Regions from separate parts of the Jeotgalibaca sp. PTS2502 genome, predicted to be linked through region 3. Evidence: riboswitches for the same ligand, from Rfam matches in the RefSeq annotation. Region 3 holds a riboswitch; each other region holds the start of a gene.
The links. A riboswitch is a leader RNA that binds a small molecule or an ion and turns the genes downstream of it on or off. The one in region 3 is predicted to bind thiamine pyrophosphate.

Region 1: it holds a riboswitch for thiamine pyrophosphate, as region 3 does, so the genes downstream of both, thiT (energy-coupled thiamine transporter ThiT) here and BW721_RS09925 (YkoF family thiamine/hydroxymethylpyrimidine-binding protein) in region 3, are expected to answer to the same signal.
Region 2: it holds a riboswitch for thiamine pyrophosphate, as region 3 does, so the genes downstream of both, thiD (bifunctional hydroxymethylpyrimidine kinase/phosphomethylpyrimidine kinase) here and BW721_RS09925 (YkoF family thiamine/hydroxymethylpyrimidine-binding protein) in region 3, are expected to answer to the same signal.

What each region holds. Positions count from the first base shown of each region.
Region 1 covers NZ_CP019433.1:330,296-338,571, reverse strand. Annotated here, with positions in the region: partial or broken gene BW721_RS11590 (KUP/HAK/KT family potassium transporter) at 1-11, shown strand, start outside; one part of gene BW721_RS11585 (IS3 family transposase) at 457-1,356, opposite strand; one part of gene BW721_RS11585 (IS3 family transposase) at 1,359-1,901, opposite strand; gene BW721_RS01655 (YrrS family protein) at 1,977-2,636, opposite strand; gene BW721_RS01650 (threonine/serine exporter family protein) at 2,722-3,180, opposite strand; gene BW721_RS01645 (threonine/serine ThrE exporter family protein) at 3,180-3,935, opposite strand; gene BW721_RS01640 (NAD-dependent epimerase/dehydratase family protein) at 4,108-4,899, shown strand; gene BW721_RS01635 (hypothetical protein) at 4,976-5,272, shown strand; TPP riboswitch at 5,342-5,445, shown strand; gene thiT (energy-coupled thiamine transporter ThiT) at 5,511-6,086, shown strand; tRNA gene BW721_RS01625 (tRNA-Leu) at 6,140-6,222, opposite strand; gene BW721_RS01620 (DegV family protein) at 6,395-7,246, opposite strand; gene BW721_RS01615 (SprT family protein) at 7,313-7,765, opposite strand; gene BW721_RS01610 (type 1 glutamine amidotransferase domain-containing protein) at 7,854-8,276, opposite strand, start outside.
Region 2 covers NZ_CP019433.1:239,949-248,224, forward strand. Annotated here, with positions in the region: gene mobT (MobT family relaxase) at 1-1,092, opposite strand, end outside; gene BW721_RS01145 (FtsK/SpoIIIE domain-containing protein) at 1,274-2,677, opposite strand; gene BW721_RS01150 (Mom family adenine methylcarbamoylation protein) at 2,699-3,472, opposite strand; gene BW721_RS01155 (YdcP family protein) at 3,482-3,859, opposite strand; gene BW721_RS01160 (YdcP family protein) at 3,880-4,194, opposite strand; gene BW721_RS01165 (UvrB/UvrC motif-containing protein) at 4,514-4,828, shown strand; TPP riboswitch at 4,891-5,002, shown strand; gene thiD (bifunctional hydroxymethylpyrimidine kinase/phosphomethylpyrimidine kinase) at 5,100-5,882, shown strand; gene BW721_RS01175 (sodium:solute symporter family transporter) at 5,928-7,328, shown strand; gene BW721_RS01180 (HAD family hydrolase) at 7,309-7,953, shown strand; gene thiM (hydroxyethylthiazole kinase) at 8,009-8,276, shown strand, end outside.
Region 3 covers NZ_CP019433.1:1,979,170-1,987,445, reverse strand. Annotated here, with positions in the region: gene BW721_RS09955 (TetR/AcrR family transcriptional regulator) at 1-68, opposite strand, end outside; gene BW721_RS09950 (four-helix bundle copper-binding protein) at 367-696, opposite strand; gene yghU (glutathione-dependent disulfide-bond oxidoreductase) at 788-1,585, opposite strand; gene BW721_RS09940 (energy-coupling factor transporter transmembrane component T family protein) at 1,958-2,680, opposite strand; gene BW721_RS09935 (ABC transporter ATP-binding protein) at 2,664-4,169, opposite strand; gene BW721_RS09930 (ECF transporter S component) at 4,153-4,740, opposite strand; gene BW721_RS09925 (YkoF family thiamine/hydroxymethylpyrimidine-binding protein) at 4,737-5,369, opposite strand; TPP riboswitch at 5,413-5,516, opposite strand; partial or broken gene BW721_RS12105 (transposase) at 5,748-6,025, opposite strand; partial or broken gene BW721_RS09915 (hypothetical protein) at 6,014-6,297, opposite strand; gene BW721_RS12100 (hypothetical protein) at 6,499-6,639, shown strand; gene BW721_RS09905 (LacI family DNA-binding transcriptional regulator) at 6,718-7,707, opposite strand; gene BW721_RS09900 (ROK family protein) at 7,825-8,276, opposite strand, start outside.

The sequences.
Region 1 (8,276 bases), 650 kb from region 3:
TTGGACGACAGCTGAATCAAATCGGAATGTGGGAGACTTCTGTTTTGTTCTCGTTCGTGAAGAGCTTTCCACCGATTCAGAACTATCTTCTCTCGACCGCTTTGTGATGCAAATTAAATTAACCATAAAAAAATTGCCCTATCCCCGATTAAATGGTTTGGCTTAGAGTATACTGACGTCAAACTCGAAACCGTTCCTCTTTTAGTTGGTAAACGTAAAAAAACACAACTCAAACGTGTGTATCATTAATCAAAAAAAGCGGGTTGTGGAAGAAGCTAAATTTATAGTGGACCCAAAAAGTTAGACTAAATTTTATGAGAGTTGACCGATTGGTCAGCTCTTTTTTAATACATGCAATTTGGCTTAATTCCTGTTGTCGACAATACTTCTCATAAATTTCAATCTATCAAGAGTAGTAGCGGAGCGACTCTTGATAGATTGAAACTTTATGTGAAACTATGAAAAGACAATGGAATTAGTATATTGGCTGCGATACTGGACGGGGCTTAGCCATCCTAGTTTCTCTTTAATTCGTTCTTCATTATAATAGTTAATATAGGTGGTAATTGATTCAGCCAATTCTTCAAAACTATGATAAGTTTGACCATAATACATTTCTTGTTTGAGTATACTAAAGAAATTTTCCATTGGTGAATTGTCATAACAATTCCCTTTTCTAGACATACTTTGGAAGATATCATTATCTTTTAAAGTTTTTGAATACCGTTTCATTTGATAAGCCCAGCCTTGGTCTGAATGAAACGTTCTTCTGAATATGCAATCATTTGTACGTTCTATAGCTGCCTTCAAAGCTTCCATCATACTTTCACCGTTTGGCCGTTTTGTTATTTGAAAACTGATGATTTCGCTATTGAATAAATCCATATAAGGATCTAAATAAAGTCTGCCTGTCTGAGTGTTGCCTAACTGGTCCATATAATAGTATTTGAATTCAGTTGTATCAGTCGTAATTTTTTGATGTGGAACTGATGTGTTAAAACGTCGTTTTAAACGATTTGATGCTACTTTCCCTACAGTCCCCTTATAAGACTTATACTTTCTGCTTTTGTGTGAGAAGGCAGTTACAAGAATGCCTAATTCACGCATTAAGCGTAATACTTTCTTCCGATTTATGTGATAACCTAATTTTTTTAACTCGGGAGTCAGTCTTTTATACCCATAATCTTTATTTTTCTCTCTTAGTTTTAGTAAAGCATCTTTGTAAACTTTATCCTTGTCTGGGCGTTTAGATTGCTTCCTAATATAGTGATAAGTTGCCTTTGGAAAGCCAGTTACTCTCAAAATATCAACTAATTTGAATTTATTAATATTATGGAGATTGTAGATTGCTTGAACTATTTGTTTCTTTGTTGCTGTTTCTCTGCTTCCTGCAATCTCCCTAATTCCTTTAAAAATTCATTCTCGATTCTCAAATCACGATTTTCGTTTTCAAGTTGTCTCAGACGCTCAACGTTTACATCTTCTCTAGTTATATTCTTTGGATCCTGAAATACTTTCTTATCAGCTTTCTTCCGTCTACCCATTTTCGGTGGCCTACCTCTCTGTTCTGATAAGCCATCGACGCCTTTCTTGAGGATAGTAGTGCGCCAATTACAAATTAAACTAGGGTTATTCATCCCTAATGAATTGGCTACTTCTCGATAACTCATCTCTGTTGTTTCATATAATTTTACAGCACTAAGCTTAAAATCAACAGAGTAATGAGTTTGATTCTTACTACGTTTCAGTCCTTCGATTCCAAATTGTTGATAGCTATTAACCCATCTTCTTACAATAGATTCTTGTATATTATATTTCTTTGCTACCGCTAGGTAGCCACCATAGTTCCCCAGATAATGTTTTACAATTTCCAATTTAAATTCTAGTGAATATTTTGCCATAAAAATAAACCCCCAAAAGTTAGATTTTTGGTCTAACTTTTGGGGGCCTCTACAATTCCACAATCCGCTTTTTATTTAAGATATTGCCTTTAATTCTTCATAACGTGTCGGCTGCCAACCTTCGTTAGTGACCCAAGATAAATAGACTTTATAGATTTGTCCACTCGTTGAATCAGTGAAAGTCACCGTTACCTTTTGTTCACCGTTATTTCCGATCCAATTCACAACCATGTTAGCTACTGAAACACCTGTTGTTTGGGCGCTTGCTTCTTTCATCTCTGCCCAATCAACACTTGTCTCATCAAACTGAGTAACATGTGGTTCACTTTGTTGTGTTCCAACTGGCTCCCAAGTTCCAACATAAGCTTGAATAACATTCGAATCATCCGAAGGCACTTCATTGATTCCTGAATCATCAAACGATTCACTCGAAGCTTCTTCTTCATCATGCGATTCTTCCTCTTCGTCGGAGGTTGTCTCTTCTTGGTCTGACTCTTCTTCATCAGATAAATCGTCTAAGTGTGACGATGAGCTATCCTTTGGCGGTATAACAAACGATTGATTATCACCATTTTGTCCGAACTGACCAGAATCTTTGTCTGATCCTCCAAACAAGAACTCAAATCCTAATATTAGAGCAGCTACTACAACTAAACCAATCGATAATTTTTTTATTAAAGGTGATTGATTACTTTTTTTATGGCGATTAACACGCGTTTCTTTTTCTTCAGACATCATTCTTCTCTCCCTCCGCATTATACTCTAGCATATTATAACACGTCATAAGTTATTAATTTGATTACGAGACTATTTCATTACATTACAATTTATTTTGCCGTTTCACTTTACTAATAACAATTAAGCGAGCTTGTAAACTAAATATCGCATCCACTACAAAAATCGCTAAGGCAATCGCACCTGATACCATAACTGCCTCTGTTAATTGCATCTCAGCATGGGGATAATCCCCATTTATAAATGAAAAAACGGCTCGATACACTGCTTCCCCCGGCACTAATGGAATAAAACCAGGTAAAAAGTAAACCGTTGCTGGTGTTTTTAAATAGCGAGCAAAATAATGGGATAAAAACGATACCACTACTGCCGCTAATAATGTTGAGGGAACTTTTTCATAAAACTGGCCTGCCAACAAGTAAACAAACCATGCAATTGCTCCTGTTAAAGCGGCGTATATTAACGAGCGTTTAGGAGCCTCCAAAAGAATGGCAAAGAAATAAACAGAAATAAAAGCCATCAGCGATTGCATTACAATCATCATTAGCCTATCCCTCCTACTACTAATCCTGCACCAATTCCAAGTGCGATAAAGATGGCAATCACGAATGCTTCAAGCACTTTTGCACCACCAGACATATAATCGCCCTTAAAAATATCCCGAACCCCATTTGTCATGGCAGTCCCAGGTAATAGCGGCATGATTCCTGCAATAATTAATAAATCAAACTGGATATCAAAAGGCAAGGCGCGTTGCATAAAGGTCGTCAAGACAGCAATAGAAAAACTAGCAAACATGTCTAGAATAAAAGGCCTAACCATCCACCTTCTTCCATAATGTGTAATACACGCAATCGATGCAGACACCGGCATTAAGAAAAGAAAGTCAAAGTAACTTCCGCCATACATCAAAAAAATCATTTGAACAAAAATAAACGTTGCTAAATTTTTACGAAACGAATTGTATTGAATATCATCAATATTTTGTAAGAAGGAATACGCCTCTTGGATCGTAATCGACCCTTCTGTAAATTTACGAGAGACATCATTAACTCGCGTTATTTTACTTAGATTGGTCGTTCGATTAGAGATGCGCTTAACGACGGTAATAGCATCCATATTTGAGTTATCAAGCGTCGCAATCAGACCCGTTGTAATCGCAATAGCGTCAATCATTTCCAGGTCTGTTTTTTGAAGAATGCGTGTAACGGTCTCTTCCACACGGTAGGTTTCTGCATTACTTTCCAACATAATCTTGCCTGCTAAAACAGCAGTATCCATATATAATTCATAATCCATTTCTGGCAATTGATCACGCCCTTCCTCTTCCATTCTGTTTTAGTATAACGTATTATTGATTCTCTTGCCTTATTTTAAAATTGCTTTTAAAGAAATGTTATCTTTTGACTTTTTACACAAAGAAGCATACTTTATTAATAGAAATTAACCAATCATATGAGGAGGAAAAAGAATGGCTAACATTTTGATAAGCGGTGCTTCTGGTAATATTGGCACAGTTTTAACTGAATATTTGAAAGATAAACACACTTTAACATTAGTTGATGTCGATTTCACTGATTTTCCTGATCATTTAAAAAATGTCTCGCATTTAAAAGAAATAGACCTGACTGTTCCTGATAATGTCACTGGGTTACTAGACGGTATTGATTATGTGATTCATCTTGCTGGAGATCCTCGACCCGACGCGGAGTTTTACGATTCTCTATTAGATTTAAATTACAAAGTTCCCCATAATATGTTTAAAGAGGCCGTTAAGGAAGACAGCTCTGTTAAACGAACTATTTTTGCTAGTTCTGTTCATGCTATAGGTGGCTATCCTGAAAACGTCCAAGTCAAAACGAGTGACTACCCTCATCCTGAAGATTTGTATGGCGTTTCTAAAGTCTATATGGAAGCTCTAGCTAGCTATCATGCCTATAAGTATGGAAAGGAATTTATTGGGATTCGTGTCGGTGGCTTTGATAGCGATATTAGTCCCGGCGTAGCGAATGCTGATGGATTAGCGACACACCTGTCAAAAGGCGATATGTGTCATTTAATAGACTGTTGTTTAACAGCTGACTTAAAGCAACCCTTCCTACTAGTCAATGGCGTTTCTAACAATCGCTTCCCTCGTATGGATATTTCCCAAGCTTATTTTGATATTGGTTACGAGCCAAAAGATGATGCTTTTGAAATCCATGAGAATGGTCATTATGATTTTAAAGAAGAAGAACCGATTAAGATTGACCCAGAAGACTAATTTTTGAAAGGTTCACAAAATGAGCTTTTCTTGCTATCATAAGTAAGATCTTTTAGTTAGAAAGGACGATCTTACTGTGGCAAAACGAAAAAATAGTCAAATCCAAAAACGTAATATTCAACCTAAAGTAACAAGCGTATTCGATTCATCACGCTTGACGCCTGCTGAGGAGCAGCTTCAAAAAGAGAACGAGAATACCTTCCTATTTACCATTATTGGGATGTTTTCAGGGATGGTCATTGGTCTTATTTTAAACCAAATGACGTTAGGCTTTATCATCGGTATCGCTATTGGAGCGGTTATTGACTTTATAATTAATCGCCAAAAACAAAAGAAACTGATGGCTAAACAGGATAACACTGATGAAAAATAAGACAGTTCTTGCTAAGGTGTTGCATTAGCAAATAGTCTGTGATAAAGTATGACTTAACTGAATAGAACACTTATCACAAAGGGGTGCCTTCACTGGCTGAGACTGAATGAAAATTCTAACCCTTCGAACCTGACTTCGTTAACACGAGCGTAGGGATTGTGTGAGTAAAGAACACGTTATGTATTCTTCTCCTTTGTAGTAGGTCTGTTCCATTCTACAATAAGGAGGAGATTTTTTTATGTCAAAAAATTTAAATATTTGGATTGAAGGAACCATTATGGCTGCCTTAGCAACCGCCCTTTCTTTCGTACCTTTAGATATTGGCCCTAGCTTTTCTATAACAGTTGGCCAACCTGTTTTGATCCTTTATAGTTTACGTCGTGGACTCGGCCCAGGATTTGTAGCAAGTTTCCTTTGGGGAGTCTTACACATTTTCGTCGGTAACGCTGATATTCTTACCCCTCTTCAAGGATTTATTGAGTATTTTATCGCCTTTGGGTTTTCAGGATTAGCGGGACTTTGGTCTACTCAAACTAAAGAAGCTATTGCGGCAAAAAACTGGGGCATGTCAACCATGTATATCACTATCGCTACTCTAGTTGGAGTCATTGGTCGCTACTTCTGGCATACCATTGCAGGCTATTATTTTTGGGGACAATACGCACCAGAAGATTGGAGCCCGTGGTTCTACTCTATCGTCTTGAATGGTGCTAGTGCATTGGCTACCGGCCTCTTTACCATTGTAGTCCTACTAGTTGTTTACAGAACCACACCCCAACTTTATACAGCAACTAATAGAAAGCATGGGTATTAGCAAAGAAAAAGCCTGTCCAAATTGGACAGGCTTTTTACCTATTCTGATTTTTATGCGGCCAAGAGGACTTGAACCTCCACGGGGTTGCCCCCACCAGCCCCTCAAGCTGGCGCGTCTGCCATTCCGCCATGACCGCTCTATAAACATTACAAGTAATATTATACAAATTTCTCATATATATTGCAACTGTTGTTTAAAGGGTGTTGTATAAATGAAAAGCGGTCTTTGAAAGCTATTTTTTGTTTGCAAAGACCGCTTTTTGGCTATTTTCGGTCTTTGAAAGTCATTTTTCGTTTGCAAAGACCGCTTTAGCTGTATTTTTTAAGGAAAGTTACACCGAGTGTTCCTAATCCAGTATGGGAACCGATTGTTGCGCCTACTGGGCGAGCAACAATGGCTTTGGGAGAGAACTTATCAGCAATAGCGGCTTCTAGCTTTTCTTTTGATTCTAAATCATTGCTATAAGCGATACCCACTGTCTGCAAGGACAACTGATCGGCTTCTTCATCTAAAATATCGAGAATACGTTTCACAACGCGTTTTTTCCCTCTAATTTTTTCAGCAACTTCTACAGCCCCATCTACTAAAACAAGTACGGGATTAATTTGTAAGAGTGACCCAATTGAGGCAGACGTTTTAGAAATACGCCCTCCCTCTGCTAAATAATTGAGGTCAGTAATAGTAAATAAGGTCATCAAATTATCCGCCATAAATAATAAGCGGTTTTCAATAGTATCTAAATCTTTTCCAGCTTGTAAGTAGTCAACAGCTTCAATGACAATAACGCCTGTACCGATTGAACCACTTTTAGAATCGACAATTCTCAAGTCAAAGTCTGGGTAATCTTCTTTAACTGCGCGATAAGCTAATAAGGCTGTTTGGTGAGTTCCTGATAACTTCGACGACAAGCTAATATAAATACCACTCTCTCCTGCTTTTGCCATAGCGGAAAATTGGTCAACAAACTCAGATAAAGAAACCTGACTTGTTTTAGGGCGAATACCGGCTAAAATACTGTCGTAAATTTTATCAGTGGTTATTTCAAAAATATCGCGGTACTCATCTTCCCCAATGGAGATTGTCAAAGGGAAAAGGTGAATATTGTTTTCTTCTATATAAGATAGACTCAAATCACTTGCGGAGTCACATAAAATTTTCATCATCGTTCTCTCTTTCATTTATAGTTAATTTACATTTTAACTCATTATGTCGCTTTTGTGTACTGTTTATTTGTTTGAAAGTATAAGCTTGCCCTTGCACTTGCCACAAACATAGCGGCTCGTATTAATTTTTCTTTTCCGATGATACGATTGTTGGCAATCTTGGCAGAGATAAAGCTTGGTTTGCTCGAGTTCATTTTGGGTTCTTAAATTCTTAACGTAGCGGGTGCCGCCTGTCTTAGCTAGTAGATGTTTAAAATCTGCATCGGCATGCTTATAACCCTTCCCCATTAAATGGAGGTGATAATGGCAAAGTTCATGTTTAATGACAGCTAAAAATTCATCCATCCCATGTAATTCTAAAACACGAGCGTTAAATTCTAAATGGTGGCTCGCCAATAAATAGCGACCACCTGTGGTACGCAGTCGATTGTTGAACGTGGCTTGATGCTGAAACGGCATCTGGAAAAATTCTAACGAAATGGATTCAACAAGCGCTTGTAAGTCAGTTTGATTCAATGCAATGTGCCCCTTTCACATCGAACAATGTAACAAAAAATAACGATCTGTTCAACTCCAATAGGATGAGGAACAGATCGTTATATATTTATTCTGCTAATGCTTTAACAATCGCTTCATTAAAGACTGGTAAATCCTCTGGTGTGCGACTAGTAATGAGGCCGCTAGCGTCAATGACTAAGGCACTGTCTTCCCACTCTGCTCCAGCATTTTTTAAGTCAATGCCAACTTGTTTAACAGAGGTCATTTTTTTGCCTGCAACAATTTCTGCATTAATCATTAATTGCGGTCCATGGCAAATCGTGAAAATAGGTTTCTTCTCAGTGTCAAAATGACGAACAAATGCTAAGAAACGATCATCAGCTCTTAATTTATCCGGTGAAAAACCACCCGGTATCAATAAGGCATCATAATCAGACGGATTCGCATCATCAATCCCCAAATCAATGGTGACTTCTGCTTCCTCGCGTTTCCCTTTAACAACTTTTCCGGCTTCTTTCTCAATCGCAAC
Region 2 (8,276 bases), 560 kb from region 3:
AATGGTTGTACCGTTGAGAATATCTAAAATGCTTGCGACTTTTAATGTAGGGGCGACTTGATGATGTAACCAGTTCAATGTTCGTTCAAAAGAATAAGGTTCTGGCTGTATGGTTAGGCGTAATGCTCCACGATTTTTGCCGATAAACCATTCCCAGCGTTCATTGGTTTGCCAATCACTCCGTCGCTTGGTTTCGTCCTTATCGGCAAAGCGAATATAACGATTGATAATCTCAAACGCTGTTTTTTCTGCATTTTGATGTTCCAACAAATCTTTCATGGCTTGAGTGGCTCTGTCGTTTTTCAAACGAATTTCAAAGCGATTCTTTATTTCTGCGTCTTCTAAGGCAATATCATTTTTCACGTATTGCTCATAATCTTTCTCATATATACAGAAATAGACTTCGCTTTTTAATGAGCCAATATAAAGGGTGTTTCCCATGTCTGGTTTTTCATCACGGTGAACCAATTCACCACTGCGATAATTTTTAAAGCTCCGAAAGACGGAAATACATTCTTCCTGTTTACATTTCTTTGCCAATTCTGGAATATTCAAAATCCCTGTTTTATCGTTGATGGCTAAATCCAAGCGTTTGAAAATACCTTTATGTTCCATGCAATCTTGAAAGAAACCATACCAGCTCCGATGTTGAGCCAATAGAAAGTTTTCAAATTGCCGACAGCCTTTTCCTTTCAGTTCTAATAAAACCCCTTTACTTACATCATGAGAGACTAGGACAACAATATCACCGAAACGATAGTGTTCGGGATAAGAATAATAGCCAAAGTCTTCGTGTAGCATATAATCCATATTCAAGCGTAAAACCTCACCGATAATTTGAGACACATCATTGGTAGGGAATCGAATCCGTACATAGTCGAATAACATCTCCAATGGGTTATCGGGATTGAAGCGTTCCAAAGCGTTCAGTAAATCTTCTTTCACCTGTTGAGTAGGGACTGCCTTGCCTGTTTCAATATCCGATAGGTAAGGTCTGGTAATATGAGAAGCAACCGCCAGTTTATTTTGAGAAACGCCATAAGCCAGTCGCTTTTCTTTCAATTCCTTAATCCAAATTTTTTCGTTTTCCATTCGCAAACCTCCAATCTAAAAAAGATGTAAACTATGACCCTTGAGTTTACATCTTTCCTATTTTCCGCAATTCCTTGTACCATCAACATTGGTTGATGAGAATTGCCTGTTTTCAGTTGTATTTGTGCCCCCCTGTTAGGTAGAGGGGGCTAAAGGATTGGCGTGGCTAACGCCACACCAATCAAAGCAAGTCTGAACCTGTACCTTTCACTTCGTGCGGTACAGGCTCAGATTGCTTTTTTTGAATGACTTTTCCTATTTCTCCTAAGAAATCATACCTTTTTGGTACAAGGGGTGTATAAAACTCACTAATCACACTTTTTCCTGTATCCACATAACCTCTTCCCTTGATGGGTTTTAAGAAAAATTGTTTTTGTGTATCGCTTCCAAACATCATACCGAAGCCCATTTCAGACATACGACCCAAAGCCACACGGAAGTTAAAGTTATCTCGAATACCATCACTAAAATATTTTGCGTCTGGACGCTGACAGGCAAGAATTAAAAAGAAGCCTGCTTGTCGTCCGAGCATAACAATTTGTTTGAGTTTATTCATAACTTGTGCACTATCACGACCTAACATATCCATCATCGCCACATATTCATCAAAAATCAGGAAGTTCGCAGGTAGACCAAGATACGCATAATTTTCTCCTGTTTTGTAGTTCGGGTGTTGCTTCATGGTTTCACTACGGGCAATCATATCGTCGTAAAATTGACTAATACATGCCAGCATATCGTCTTTACGGTAATAGACATTATCTATGACCGCTCCTAAGTCTGCCAAATCAGCATTTTTAGGGTCGAGAATATAAAGCTTCGCATTTGTATGCAGGAGAGATTCAATCAATGTGAGAATAAAATAGGATTTTCCACTACCCGTGCCCCCAGCAATTAACATGTGAGGGAGAGAATCAAACTCCCAATAGACCGATTCCATCAATTTGACACGTCCATCTTGAGCTACCACATCTTCAATGCCAATTCGATTGCCAATGGTGTCATAAAGTAGAACATACTCTACATAAGAATCTTTCAACGTTTTTTCCACTAATTCACAATACAAGCCTGTTTCTAGTTTGTTTTCTAAGTGCAAGAGCTGATCTTGATATTTCCCTAAAGTGATTTCTACATGAATATGGATCAGTCCATCTTTCATTCGGTAATACATTTTAGGAAAATGGCGGATTCGTTGTTTGGTTTTCTTGCTGGATAAGTCTTTAAAGAATCCCTCTGATTGAGTTTCTTCGGCTTCATACCAATGGTTTTCTAAAATCATACGAGCTAACTTTTGACGGTGCTCTAACTGTTTTATAGAATCTATGCGATAGTGATAATAGAGCCAGCTGATGAGTCCGCATACAAAAAAAGCAGTGAGAATACTGCTCCAAAAGTATGGCGTATGCAGTTGATAGAAAAATGTATCTAACTGAACTGTTTGCCAATTCACCGATTGTAACGTTCTCCAATGAAAAGGGAGTAGAACGACTAGAAAAACTATCAGCAATGAAATCAGCACAAAATGATAGACCAAGTCCTTATCGTTGGCTTTGATTCGCTTTCCTCTGTCATGAAGCAATGGCATAAAAATCCTCCTTTCCATCTATCAAAATAATTGTGTATTGTAGATACGAGCCTGTTTATCAAAAGTTGGTTGAGAAATGGCTTCATATTTCCGATAAGCGATTCGCTTTTCAAAGCGTAAATCTTTTTCTTTCGGATAATAATGACGTCGATAGAGCGTGTGTCCTAACAGTTTTTTCGCTTCTTTTGTCAACGGATAGAGATAGCGAAACATGCGTCCATTGATTTTCTCAATCCCTTTGTATTCGCAAAATGCCTGGGAAAGCCAATGCTTTTTCTCTACCTGTTCAAAACGAGCATTTTCCTCTAATAAAAGGCGAGCACTTCGAGGGTGTATCTTTTCCCATGACTGTTTATCACGATAGACACTTGTCTTGAAATACCCGCAGTAAAAGAAGTTGGACGCTTGATAGACATAGCCACATTTTCCCTCAATTCCATCTGCCAATGTATATAAAAAATGACAGTCCGTATGTTCTTTCAACCACTTAATTAGAGCTGAAAGAGCTTGACTGCCAAAATAATTGGTTTGATTCATTTCTGGAAGAAAACACATCTTTCCAATTTCTAAATAATCTGTGGTTTGAAGGGAACTGTCGGGAAAGAGTTTGCGTATGGTTTGTAGGGGTTGCGTACCCCAGCCTAATTCCACAACGCCTAATAATTTTTCTTCTGAAAAAATCCCTAGAAAGTATTTACACAATCTAGGGAGTATCTTTGAATAATGGTATTGCCGAATAAAAGAAATGGCTTCATCTTTCGGAATTTCTTTCAAAATCAATGGTGTGTTTGTCATAAGCAACACCTATTTTTCACTTTCGGACGCTTCTTTTTTATATTTCTGATGAGGTTTTGTCTGTCCTTTTAATACAAGATCGTCTGCTTTCACGTACCAATCAACGTCTGCCCCTCGAAAAGTAGCCGTCGCTACGGTATCTGCCACAGGATTGATTAATTCCACTTCTGCGTTGTAGTCAAATTCTTTCAAAGGAACAGAAGCGGGGATACTGACTTGTATCATGCGTCCTTGTCCTTTTGATTTTAAGTCATAGGTACGTTCTTTAATTTCTTCGGAAACCGAACCATCTTCATTTTGAATACGAACCTCACGACGTAAAGCGGAAAATTTCAATGTGCCAAATGTCTGGTCTTTTTCAATCACAATACCTTCTGCTAATCTCATATTTTTTCACCTTTCCTTTCTTAAGCTTTCACCATATCGTCTGCGTGCATAATGTAATTGGTAAATCCTCTATTGCCAATTTTATAACCTTCTGCGGTAATACGTGGGTTGATGAGTCTGACTTTTTCGTCGGATTCAAAATGTTTCTCGCCAGCTTCGGAGGGAAGAATGACAACAATATCATCTGCTTGTTGAATCGTTGAGTATAAATTGTAGCTACGAGAGAGAATAGTTGGTCTGCCATTGACTCGACGTTGTTCAATATTCCCTTCACCAGCATATTCTAATTGACCAAATGTTTTTTCCATATTGGGAATGACATATTTTAATTCCATAAGTGTATCGTTCCTTTCTCACATAAAATATTTTTGGCTTACTTTATTCATTTAAAAATTTGTTAGTATCACAACCTTTCAAAGCATAAAAAATAGACGCTCATTATGAACGTCTATCATTTAAATGAATATTGAGTTTAGAATTCCATTTCGAATTTAATCAGGTCTGCTTAGGTGCAAATACTGCACTTTTATTGCACTTTTTATTTTTTTAAATATAATTTATTCGATTTTATACGTTTCCAAAATCCTTGATATTACAGCATTTTCGCTTATATGCCATACCCTTAAAACAGAGTGGGAGTAGGTGGTCTAGACCTTGGAATGGCTAAATATAGCTGTTACAAGGTCTTCGGTTTTTCGGAGGGTTCTAAAAAAGTTAGAAGAAGAGATGAAGGAATCATCCCTAGCCCTAAGATTTGAAATGGCAGCCTACTTTAAAGATATGATTGATATCCTTAAGGAGAAATATAGAAAATTAAATGATAAGGATATAGAGGATTTTATAAGAAGAGGCAAGGCTTTAGTATTAGCAAATCCTAAATTTACAGATGAAAAGATAAGTATGGATTTTCATGATATATTATATTCAGAGATAAACTCTTTATCTGATGAAATGGTAATGATTTTATAATATTTGTCTATCTTGCATCTTTAAATATATTTATGTTATCCTGTTTATAATACAAAAGAATAATTAAGCACTGGGAGCGCTGAGTAGTTCAGCTGAGAGAAAGATACGATTACATCTTTGATCCCTATACCTGATCTAGATAATACTAGCGTAGGAAAGTGTATAATATTAAGCATTTAATTAGGATAAATTTAATTTTTGCATAATAAGCACATACCTATGACTGGGTATGTGCTTTTTTCATTCCAAAAAAAGGAGGAGTTTGAGTTAGATGAAAAAAATATTAACTATAGCAGGGTCAGATAGTAGTGGAGGTGCTGGAATTCAAGCAGATATAAAAACATTTTCAGCCCATGAAGTATTTGGAATGAGTATCATTACAGCTGTAACTGCTCAAAATACAGAGGGTGTTTTTGCTGTTCAAGATATTAGACCAGATATTATCCAAAAGCAAATAGAAGTTATCTTTGATGATATTCCTGTAGATGGGGTTAAAATTGCCATGGTGTCTAAAACAGAGACCATAAAGATAATTGCAGATACACTAAGTAAATATTCAGTTAAGAATTTAGTTCTTGACCCTGTAATGATTTCAAAAAGTGGGTACCATCTACTAGAACCAGAAGCTAAAGAGGCTTTAATAGACCATCTATTACCTATGGCAAGAGTAGTTACTCCCAATTTACCAGAGGCAGAAGTGATTACAGGATTAAAAGTAAGCACTATAGAAGATATGAAAAAGGCAGCCAAGGTAATCTTTGACATGGGGCCTAAATATGTATTAGTTAAAGGTGGACATTTAGAGGGAGAGGCTGTAGATATATTATACGATGGATCTACATATACTTACTATAGTTCTCCTAGAATAAACACTATAAACACCCATGGGACAGGTTGTACTTTGTCATCTGCAATTGCTGCTAATCTTGGTAAGGACCTTAATATTACAGAAGCTATTGATGAGGCCAAGGGATATATAACTAAGGCTATCCAAGAATCCTTTTCCATAGGCAAGGGAGTAGGGCCTGTTCATCATTTTTACAAATGGTATTAGTAGGGTAGAAAAATTATTTTAAATAAAGTTTTAGGAGCGAACAAGATGATTTCATATTTCAGTATAATGACTATATTAACCATAACAGTTGTAAGTTTTACTATTATAGGTGTTTTATATAGTAGGGGTAAGATAGAGACTATGGATGACTTTTTAACTGCCAGGGGAAGTACAGGCTCAGGTATATTATCGGCTACATTTTTAGCTTCCTTTCTAGGGGTTTTTGTCTTATTTACACCACCAGAGGCAGGTTCAATTGGAGGAATTACAACTATTATAGGCTATGGAATAGGAGTAGCTAGTCTTTATTTTGCATTTTTAGTAATAGGTCCTAGGATTAGAACTTATGTACCAGAGGGTAGTACATTAAATGATTTTGCTTTGAAAAGATATGGTTCAAGAATGCATATCTTAACAGTATTATTATCCATCTTCTATATGTTTGTCCACCTAGTCGCGGAGCTGACTGCTATTGGTTTAGTAGCCTATGAGTTAGCCGAAGTCCCTTTAATTTATACCGCATTATTTATTGGAATTGGTACCTTAATATATACGGCTTATGGTGGACTTAGGGCGTCTATGTTTACTGATATGATTCAAATGGTATTAGTAGTCATATTGCTAGTAGTAGTAATAATAGGAGTTGGATATTATGGTGGAGGAATAGGAGAGATATTGGGAAAAACTACTGTAAATGTACCCCATCTATTTGATTTTAAAAACTGGGGTGGAATAGAATATGGCTTAACCTTGTGTATTGCAGTATTCGCATCTAATTTATTTCATCAAGGCTATTGGCAAAGGGTATATGCAAGTAAGGATGATAAAACCATTAGAAAATCTTTAATTACTTGTATATTAATAGTCCTACCTATAATGATATTAACAGGATTATTAGGTATTGTATCTACTGGACTTGGAATTGCAGAAAGCCCATCTGTTGCATTGTTTTCTCTAGTATATGAATTTTTCCCTAGTGCCTTAATAATAGTTGTTTTTATATTAGCTTTAGTTTTAGTAATGAGTACAGTAGACACACTTTTAAATGCAATAGTAGCATCCTTTACTTTAGATGGTCAAAAAATATTTAAAAGCGCTAAAAAAGAATCCTTGTTAATATATGCAAGAATTATGACTGTTATATTGATAATACCTGCAACTTTAATTGCATCAAAGGGATATAGTGTTCTTTATCTCTTCTTTGTTGCAGATTTAGTATGTGCCGGAGTATTTTTTCCCTTGTTCTATGGGCTTTTTAATGATAATTTAACAGAAAACATTGCATTGGTGGCAGCTGTAGTTGGGGTAGTCTCAGGAGTACCATTTTTCATAGCTGATAAATTATTAATAGCATTTGTATTGCCAGTGGTTACTTCAGCCATTGTAACTATCTTTGGTTCAATACTAAACAAGAAAGGGAAATCACATGAAAGCTGCAGTATTTGATATAGATGGAACTTTAATAGATTCCATAGACTTTTGGAGAAACTTAGGAAAAAATTATTTAATATCTCAGGGAATTAGTCCTAGGGATGATTTATACCAGGCTATGGAAACTCTTACAGTGGCGGAAGGTATTTCTTATATGAAAAAAGAGTATAAAATAGGAAAAACTTCTTTACAAATAAAAGAGGAGTTAGATGAATTATTGTTTTCATATTATAAAAATGATGCAAAACTAAAACCTTATGTTATAGAAGTAATAAAAACCTTAAAGAGTAAAAATATAAGACTTGCAATAGCAAGTGTAATAGATGAGGAATTAGTATTTTCAATTTTAGATAGATATGGTATATATGATTATTTTGAATTTGTACAAACCAGTGAAAATACAAACTTAAGCAAGGACAATGGGGAGTTTTTTAAACTTTTACCTAAAAGGCTAAATATAAAGCCTGATCAAATTTTCTTATTTGAAGACTCCCTACATTGTATGGAAGCTGCTAAAATGGCGGGTTTAAATGTAGTAGCTATAGAAGATAATTATGCTAAAAAAGATTTAGAAAAGATAATAGAGTTTGCAGATATTTATCTTAAAGATTTCAAGAAACTTATAAAATTTATAAAGTAACTATTGAAAGAAGATAAAGTTGGAAGTAAATATATCCTAAAAAGGAGATCTAAAAATGTTAAAGAAACAAGAAATTCAAGAACAAATTATTGAGGCAGTAAAGACTGTAAAAAAGAACAACCCTATGGCAGGATCTATTACTAACTCTGTAACCATTAATTTTGTAGCAAATGCCCAGCTGGCAGTGGGAGGATCGGCAGCTATGGTATATTTGCCAGATGAGGGAGAAGTTTTGGCTAAAGCGGGAGGGGCCGTGTATATAAATGTTGGAACTCTTTTACCTATATATGAAGAGACATTAGGCCATCTAGGTAGAATTTTAT
Region 3 (8,276 bases):
ATTTCCAACATCAACTGTTCTGTAGCTTCATAAAGTTCTCTTTGGTTAAATTTTTTTTTTCTTGCCACTACGCTTCTTACTCCTTTTTCATGTTGTAGGTTCAGTATACCACCTTTTTTCCAACACCTGTCAAAAGGAAGCTGGGAAAAGGACTTTTATCTGCTAATTGTTAGACCACCCGAGTAATGAGGGCGATCTATGAGTTTTTGCCCGAATATCTCATCATTGTAAGTTGCTAAACCAACAATAATAATGACACAGTACACGTTAGGTCTACCTTTTGTAGTGAGTTTGCACTGTAAGTAGGCAAAACTAAGAAGAGACTAGGATTTTATCCCAGCCTCCTCTTAGTTCTATTTTAATTTACTAAGCCGCTAAAAACGCCTTGCAAGCTGCTTCGCATTCGCGGCAGGCTTTGGCACACTGTTGACAATGGTCGTGGTCATGTTGCTCACATTCCGTTGCACAAACCTCACAGGCACGCGCGCAAACGGCGACTAAGTCAGAAAATAGATTACTTTCTCTATAAGCAAAATCGACAACGAGCCCACATATATCTGCACATTCACGGTCCGTCCGAATACACTCAGCCATCATCGCCACATGATCTTCCTTCAAACACGCATCAAAACAAATCTGACAAGCTTTTTGACATGCCAACACTTGACTCACTAAACCTTCAACTGCCTTATTCATTATCAATCGCTCCTTTGTTTTTGTCTCTAGCTTTATACTACGCCTCGACTAAACAAATAGCAAATGATACGAACAACAGACCGGTTTGTGCTTAGACCGATTCATCCTCAAGCGATTGATATGTCACTTCTAACCCTCTTTGAACAGCTGGGCGGTCAGCAATACTGTTTGCCCACTCAACCAGATTCTTATAAGAGTCCACGTCTAGGAATTGAGCTGATCCATCATATAATTTCCCTTGTGCCAAACGACCATACCAAGACCAAATGGCAATGTCAGCAATCGTATAGCTATCACCTGCAATATAATCACGGTTTGCTAGCGTTTTATCTAACAAATCTAACTGACGTTTCGTTTCCATAGTGAAGCGATCGATAGGGTATTTTAGTTTTTCAGGCGCATAGGCAAAGAAATGACCAAAACCGCCGCCCACATAAGGGCCAGCACCAATTTGCCAGAACAACCAGTTCAAGACTTCTGTTCGGCCGTGACTATCAGATGGAATCAGTTTGCCAAACTTTTCTGCCAAGTACAGTAAAATCGAGCCCGATTCAAAAATCTCGACACGCGGTTGTTGACTTTGATTAACTAGGGCTGGAATTTTAGAGTTAGGGTTGATGGCCACAAAATCAGAGCCAAACTGGTCTCCTTTTCCGATATTGATTAAATAGACATCGTAGTCGGCTTCCGTCACACCTAGTTCCTTCAATTCTTCAAACATAATCGTTACTTTAATCCCATTCGGCGTTCCCAATGAGTACAATTGAAAAGGTGCTTCTCCGACTGGTAACGTTTGGTCAAAACGGCTGCCTGAATCCGGACGGTTGCCACTTAAACTATCTGTCTCGTCTTCCCACTTCCATACATCTGGTACTTGATAAGTTGTCATCTAACCACTCCTTACATTTTGTTAGTTCTATCATACCCGTTTCTAACAAAAGGCGCTATTGATTTCTTTAATTGAAGGATTATAAAGTAATATTATGAACGTTGAAAGCCAAAACAACCTTTTACACCAAAACATCAATGCTTCCAAAATTTCTGCGTATCTAAACCGATTCCGAACACCGATTTACATGAATCGATTAGCGATTTAATCTCTGAAGTAGGAAAATCCTTAAAAGATCATCCTGAAATCGATGGTTTGAAAATGAAAAAGTCAAAGCGAAAAATGAAATCTCGCTTTGACTTTTATAGGGTCCACCAACGTCAAATAGTGAATAACCAACTAGGATACGAAGGAAGATATTATTTAATGGACTTATAGAAGCTTGAGGTACACCAATCCACTTAAGGTGATGAGCGGAAGGCTAATGAGAAAAACAACATCTGACCCTTTCACTTTCGTTTGAATATAATGGGTTCGTTCTTCAGAAAATCCTTTTGCATGCATGGCCATTGCCAATGCATCAGACCAACGTATGGACCTAATGAGGAGTCCAACCAGCGGTCTATAATCAAATTTTTTCAATTTAATCTGCCTAACTTGATAAGCTAGTTTTGCTTGTGAATAATTTTTACTCATTGAAGGGATGAGATAAACAGATGCCAGAACACCATAAGATAGACTGTTCGATAACTTTCCTTGCTGAACCATACTAGCAATTAACTCATTTGGATAGATAGTTAATGCTGTTAATAAACCAAGTACTGCGAAAGAAAAGATACGTGTCCCTAACTGTAGCCCATTTAAAAATGCAGCATCTTCCAAAACATAACGTGTTGATTGTACGGATAGACTAAGGTCAACGCCGCCAGTATGACTAAACTTCCATCCGGTAATGAAGAAAGAGCAAGATAGGATCAGAGCTGGAAGAATGATTTTTAATGCTTGTCTTAATTGAACTCTTTTACTCGTAAATAGAAGTAAGAGAACAATCACACTTATAAACGTATTGAGGCGCCAGTCTGGTGAGAACATTAAGAGTAAACTGGTGACTAAAACAGTGACTAGTTTTATAAATGGGTTAATGCGATCGATCATAGGACACCTCAATTAACTCTTGATTTTCTAGTACATAACCACGGTCAGCATAGTGCTTTACTAAGTCATGATCGTGACTGGTGAAGATGATGGACGTTCCATCTTGCCTAAGTTCATTTAAATTATTCATTATTTCAAGTGCATTTTGTTTATCTTGACCATAGGTTGGTTCATCAACTAGTAGCAGTCTCTGCCCTTTAATTAACATACAAAGCACTGCCAATCGGCGTTGTTGACCCTGACTCAAAAGCCATGGTGAAGTAGAAGCTTGATCTTCTAAGTTATGTCGCTTCAAGAGATTAGTGATTAATTTTTTAGTTTCTTCTTCAGTCTTTTCAGGATAAACAGCTTGCACGCCAATATTCAATTCATCAAAACATGAAGTTGTTAAAAATTGAAGAGAAGGATCTTGAAAAATAAGTCCAATTTGAGAAAGCCAACCTTTCCTATTCTTAGAATTAAACTTTAAATCTTTCATATGCATAGTCCCGTCAAAAGGATATTCCCCCAGAATCGTCTGAAAAATAGTTGATTTACCGGACCCACTTTTTCCTTCTAACGCAATCAATTCTCCAGGATAAATGTGCATGTTGCCGTTTTTTAATAAAATACGGTCAGTATGCCACGTTTTTTTCAGCCATTTTGTTTTATATTCTCCTAGTTCAATCGTCATATTTTCAATTTGAAAAATCGGCTCCAAGTTATTTGATACGTCTGCTTGTTGCAGAGGTTTTTCTAGTTCTGATAATAACCCTTCTTGTTCAAGAAGGAGATGATCGTTAGTAGAAAGTGGATCAAGTGAGATGTTTGTCTCTAGAAGTTGCCCCACTCGACTTAATACCATCATTCGGTCAACAAATTTCCACCTATCAAGACGGTGATCGATGACTAGAATGATTTTATTTTGTTTTTTTAGTTCTAAAATTGTTTCTTGAAGTTCGTTTGCTTTTTGATCATCCAAGTTAGAAAATGGTTCATCTAATATATAGACGAGTGGATCAATGATTTCCAAACATGAAAAGTTTGCTCGCTGTAATTCTCCGCCAGACATGACATCAAAAGAACGTTCAAGCAATTCGGTAACACCTGTTTTCTTTGCGTGTTCTTTAACCATTTCATCCATTAATAAAGGATCAAAACCTTTGTTCTCTAAGCAAAAAATTAATTCTTGATAGAGATTTTCCATAGCAAATGCTAGTCGGGCATTCTGAAATGATGCAGATATATACCTCATAGATTCCTGATTGTCCATAGATAATAGGTCTTGTCCAGAAACAGAAATTGTGCCGGATTTTAATGTGCCACCACTTTCAGGATAATATCCTGTTAGAACACCTGCTAGTGTACTTTTTCCTGATCCGCTTGCACCCGCTAGAAGCACAATTTCTCCAGGATTGATTGAAAAACTTATATCCGAAAAGTGTACGCTATTTTCTAGATTGAATTCTAAGTGTTCAACAACAAGTCCGTGATTAGTTCCCTTTTTCATGACTGACACCATAAGATTTTAATAATCCAGTGTTGTCTAAAGCAATACAAAGTTTATGTGCAATAAATCCAGTAAAAATAAGTGAACTTATTAAACGAATAACAAAGATAGCTATGACAATAGACAATTCAAGTGAAGCATAATCGTTTCTGAATGCAGTCCAGATAAAACTGAAAATGGTAGCCAAGACGGCACCTACCATTGAATTTCTCATGTTATAGCGACGATACTTGGTAAACATATACGGCAATTCAACACCTACACCTTGAATAAAGGCACTGACTATAACAATTGGACCAAAAACATTTCCTAAAACAACTTCGATAACAGCGGCAAATATTTCAGTAATAATACCAACGCTTGGCCGTCTAAGAATGTAAAGAGCAACAACAGGTGCCATAAACCATATACCATAAAAAGGTTCATATCCTAAAATACCAATACCTGCTGGAGTAAGGGCAGTTGTTAAGACAGCTCCTAAATATAATGCAATTAAATAAACAATTCCAAATGCGACAGAGATTAATCCCATAAAAATAAAGTCTCTTAATTTTAATGGTTCTTTATTCATAATGATTCACCCTCCGGTAAGTTACAGAGTAAAGAAGCTTCTATGATATAATGGCTAACATCTTTGCCAGTTCTTTCTGCAACATATTCTAAATAATCAAAGACATCATGTACATCACCTTTTAAGTAAGTCGTGTAATGGCCACTTCCAGCATAAACACCTCGGTCAATCCCATTATTAACAACCTCTTCAATAAGTGACATATAGTTATCAGTGCCCATTGGATACAGTGAAAATTTACCGACAACGGGGAAGGTTATTTTCCGGCTGTTACGGTCATTGATCCGTCTATCATCATAATCGAGTGTGTAGTCTGCATCGTGATCTCCCGGGCAACCTTTCGAGATAGTCATATGAAGACTCATATGTATATCATCATGATATGCTTGAGAAAATACCGCTCGAACGCCGTCAAATACAGCCGATTCTCTACCGCGGTAAACCGTTGAAGTGGGATCAGTTTCACTCCACACCATAGAAGTGTCTACATTTTCAAGTGAAGAGAGGATAATGTCGACAAAGTTATCAGACATCGGTGCTAAATTGAATCTAATTCCGGCAATTCCTTCTTTTGAACCAGGAACACCTACTGCGCAACTGCCGTATGAGACATATTCTTTTTTTGACAAAATAAAAACTCCTTTTCCAGTCAATAATCCAGAAAAAGAGTGTAGTAAAAAATTATAATCTTCCTACGCAACGATAAAGTTGATCAGGTTCACGAATCTGCTTCTAGCACTCTCAGCCTCCTTTAAAAGGCTCTCCGGATTAAATGACTATTCAGTTTTGTGAGTTCAGTATACTTGAAAAGAAAATCGATAGCAAATAAAGATTTTTATTTGTTTAAGGGAGCGTTAATAACTTTGTGAAAATGACCCTTCCTTTTCGCAAATTTATTTTAACCTTCCAACAGTCCGCTCCGTATGTTTCCAGCTCGCGTTCGGCCTATTGGAAACCCTTATGGCTACGGGGAAATCCCAGAAAGTAAGCACATTTTCATTCGAGAGGATGGCTTCCTTGGCGACAGTTTTCCGCGTTAACGGAATATACGTTGCATCCATATAAATAACAGCATAACGGTCATGAAGCTCAAGGCCGTTAGACGCCGTGCATCTTCTGTAAATAATTTTGTTATATAGGACATGATTTGGGGCGTGTAGTGATGCCCATACATTTTCTCAATCAAGTCTACGATTTTCGATCGGGTCATACCTTTTCAAAAGAAGTGAATGATGGTCTCCTCTAATGTGTCGTTCGTCCGCCTATAAGCAGGAACAGTCTCTTCAGCAATCGATCTAAATGCAGAAGTTAACACATTTTTCCTATTTCTAAACTCTTCTAATATCTCATGTTTGCTATAACCTTCTGAAAGAATATCAGCCAAAATATCTTCACTAAAATCAAAAAAACTCTTTTTTTAGGCTTTACAAACTCATAAAGTATCTCATTCTCTACAAGCTTAGCTTCTACTTCAATACCAGTGGGCCCATCACATTCTTTAGAAACAGTTAACAAAATAGAATTCCTTTTTTGTAACCATGTTATTTCTTCCACCATTTAACCTTTCGTAATTATGAAGGGCTCTATTTTAGTAGAAATACAACATAATAAAACTCCTCATCATTATTCGTGATAAGGATAAAAATTCCAGGTGGAAATCTGAGACCATCTTCCTCTTTAACTGTTTGATCAATCTTATTAATTTTTGTCATAGCTGGTTCAGGATGGCTCTTTCCAATTATTGTAATCCTATTTATCATGATATATTCTGAAAATAACTGCTTAATCTCAGTAGACCCATCTACCATAACGAACATCGTTCCCGCTATTAACAAAGAAGATAACAATACTGTTGAAGAAGGAATTGAAACAACAGACATTAAGATGAGTCATCACTAGCATAAAAGGTAAGATAGCTGTAGTAAAGTCACATATAACTAATCAATTAGCAATCAAGTCATTTCTATCTGTTCGATTTCACTCTTCTCTGTTTTCTAATTTTTTCGTAGTTGCACCTTCCTTAAAGGCAGCAGGAAGAACCGTTCTTGATGGCGCTTCTTTCCCTTCCACAACGTTTAGTAGTAAGGAAACTGCCGTTCTGGCCATATCTTCAACTGGCTGAGCGATTGTGGAGACAACATATTGCGCTTCTTTTGTCATCTTTAAACCGTCAAATCCAATTACTTGAATGTCTTCTGGTACTTTTTTCCCTAATTTATTGATGACATGTATGGCATCCAATGCAGCCAAATCGGTGATTGTAAAAATCCCATCTATTGTGGGGTACTCGAGCAAAAACTTCTCTATATCCGACTGTAAATCCTCAATCGGTTCCAATAAATCTAGCACTTCACATTCCAATCCCAATCTTTCAGCTTCTAATTGGAAGCACTTTCTTCGGTTTTTCGTTTCGTTCGGAGTCTCTTGATGTCCACCTACAAAAGCCACATGTTTTGCGCCTCTTTTAAACAGTTCTCTAGCGGCCAACCGTCCCCCTTCCACATTATCCGTGGTCACATATATCACATCTTCAGTAAAATAACGATCGATACTAACGAAAGGCAAGCTGCTAGAAATGTACTGGTCAATATCGGAATAAGTAATGCCTATAATACCATCCACTTTATTTTGTCTGACCATTTGAATGTATTCGTATTCTTTTTCTGGTCTTCCATCCGAGTTGCACAGTAATAATTTATAATTCCTTTCTTCGAGCTCCGTTTCTACGTAGTACGCAAATTCTGCGAAAAAAGGATGCCATATAGTAGGCAGGATCAAAGCAACTGTATAGGTCTTATTCGTTTTTAATCCTCTTGCATAGATGTCTGCCTCATAATTTAATTCCTTAATGGCTGCTTTTACTTTAGCAGCTGTACTTTCTTTAACCGGCACATTATTTATAACCCGCGAAACACTACCAAGACCTACACCAGCTAGCTTAGCCACATCTTTCATGGTCGCTTTCAATTATGATACCTCCCATTTTTCGTTGTCTTTAAGTCTCAGTATAATTTAAATGACTAAATAAACCAAGTTCCCTTCAAGCAATGTCATTCATCGCTCTTGAAGGGAACATCTCTAATTTTATGTATATTGTTCTTTTGCTAAGGCAAGACAACCGATTGTACCTGGATTATCTTCTAATTCTGGTAATACAATATAGTCCTCTACTGCAGGAGTTAAGACATAGCCATTTAACAATTCTTCAAACTGACTTTTTACTTTTCCAAGTAAGTGAGGTTGCTTCATTACTCCACCACCAAAAATAATTTTTTGGGGTGAGAAATAAAGTGTCGTATTGTAGGCGGCTTGAGCCAGATAGGATGAAATGATATCCCAAATCGGATCTTGCTCATTGGTTTCTTCTCCTGTTTTTCCAAGCCGGGCTTTAATGGCCGGTCCCGAAGCAAAACCTTCCAGACAGTTTGAATGATAGGGACAGTGCCCCTCATAGTCATCAAGGGGATGCTTATTTACAATCATATGACCTACTTCAGGATGGCTGAATCCTTCCACAAAGGAGCCTTGATTGATCG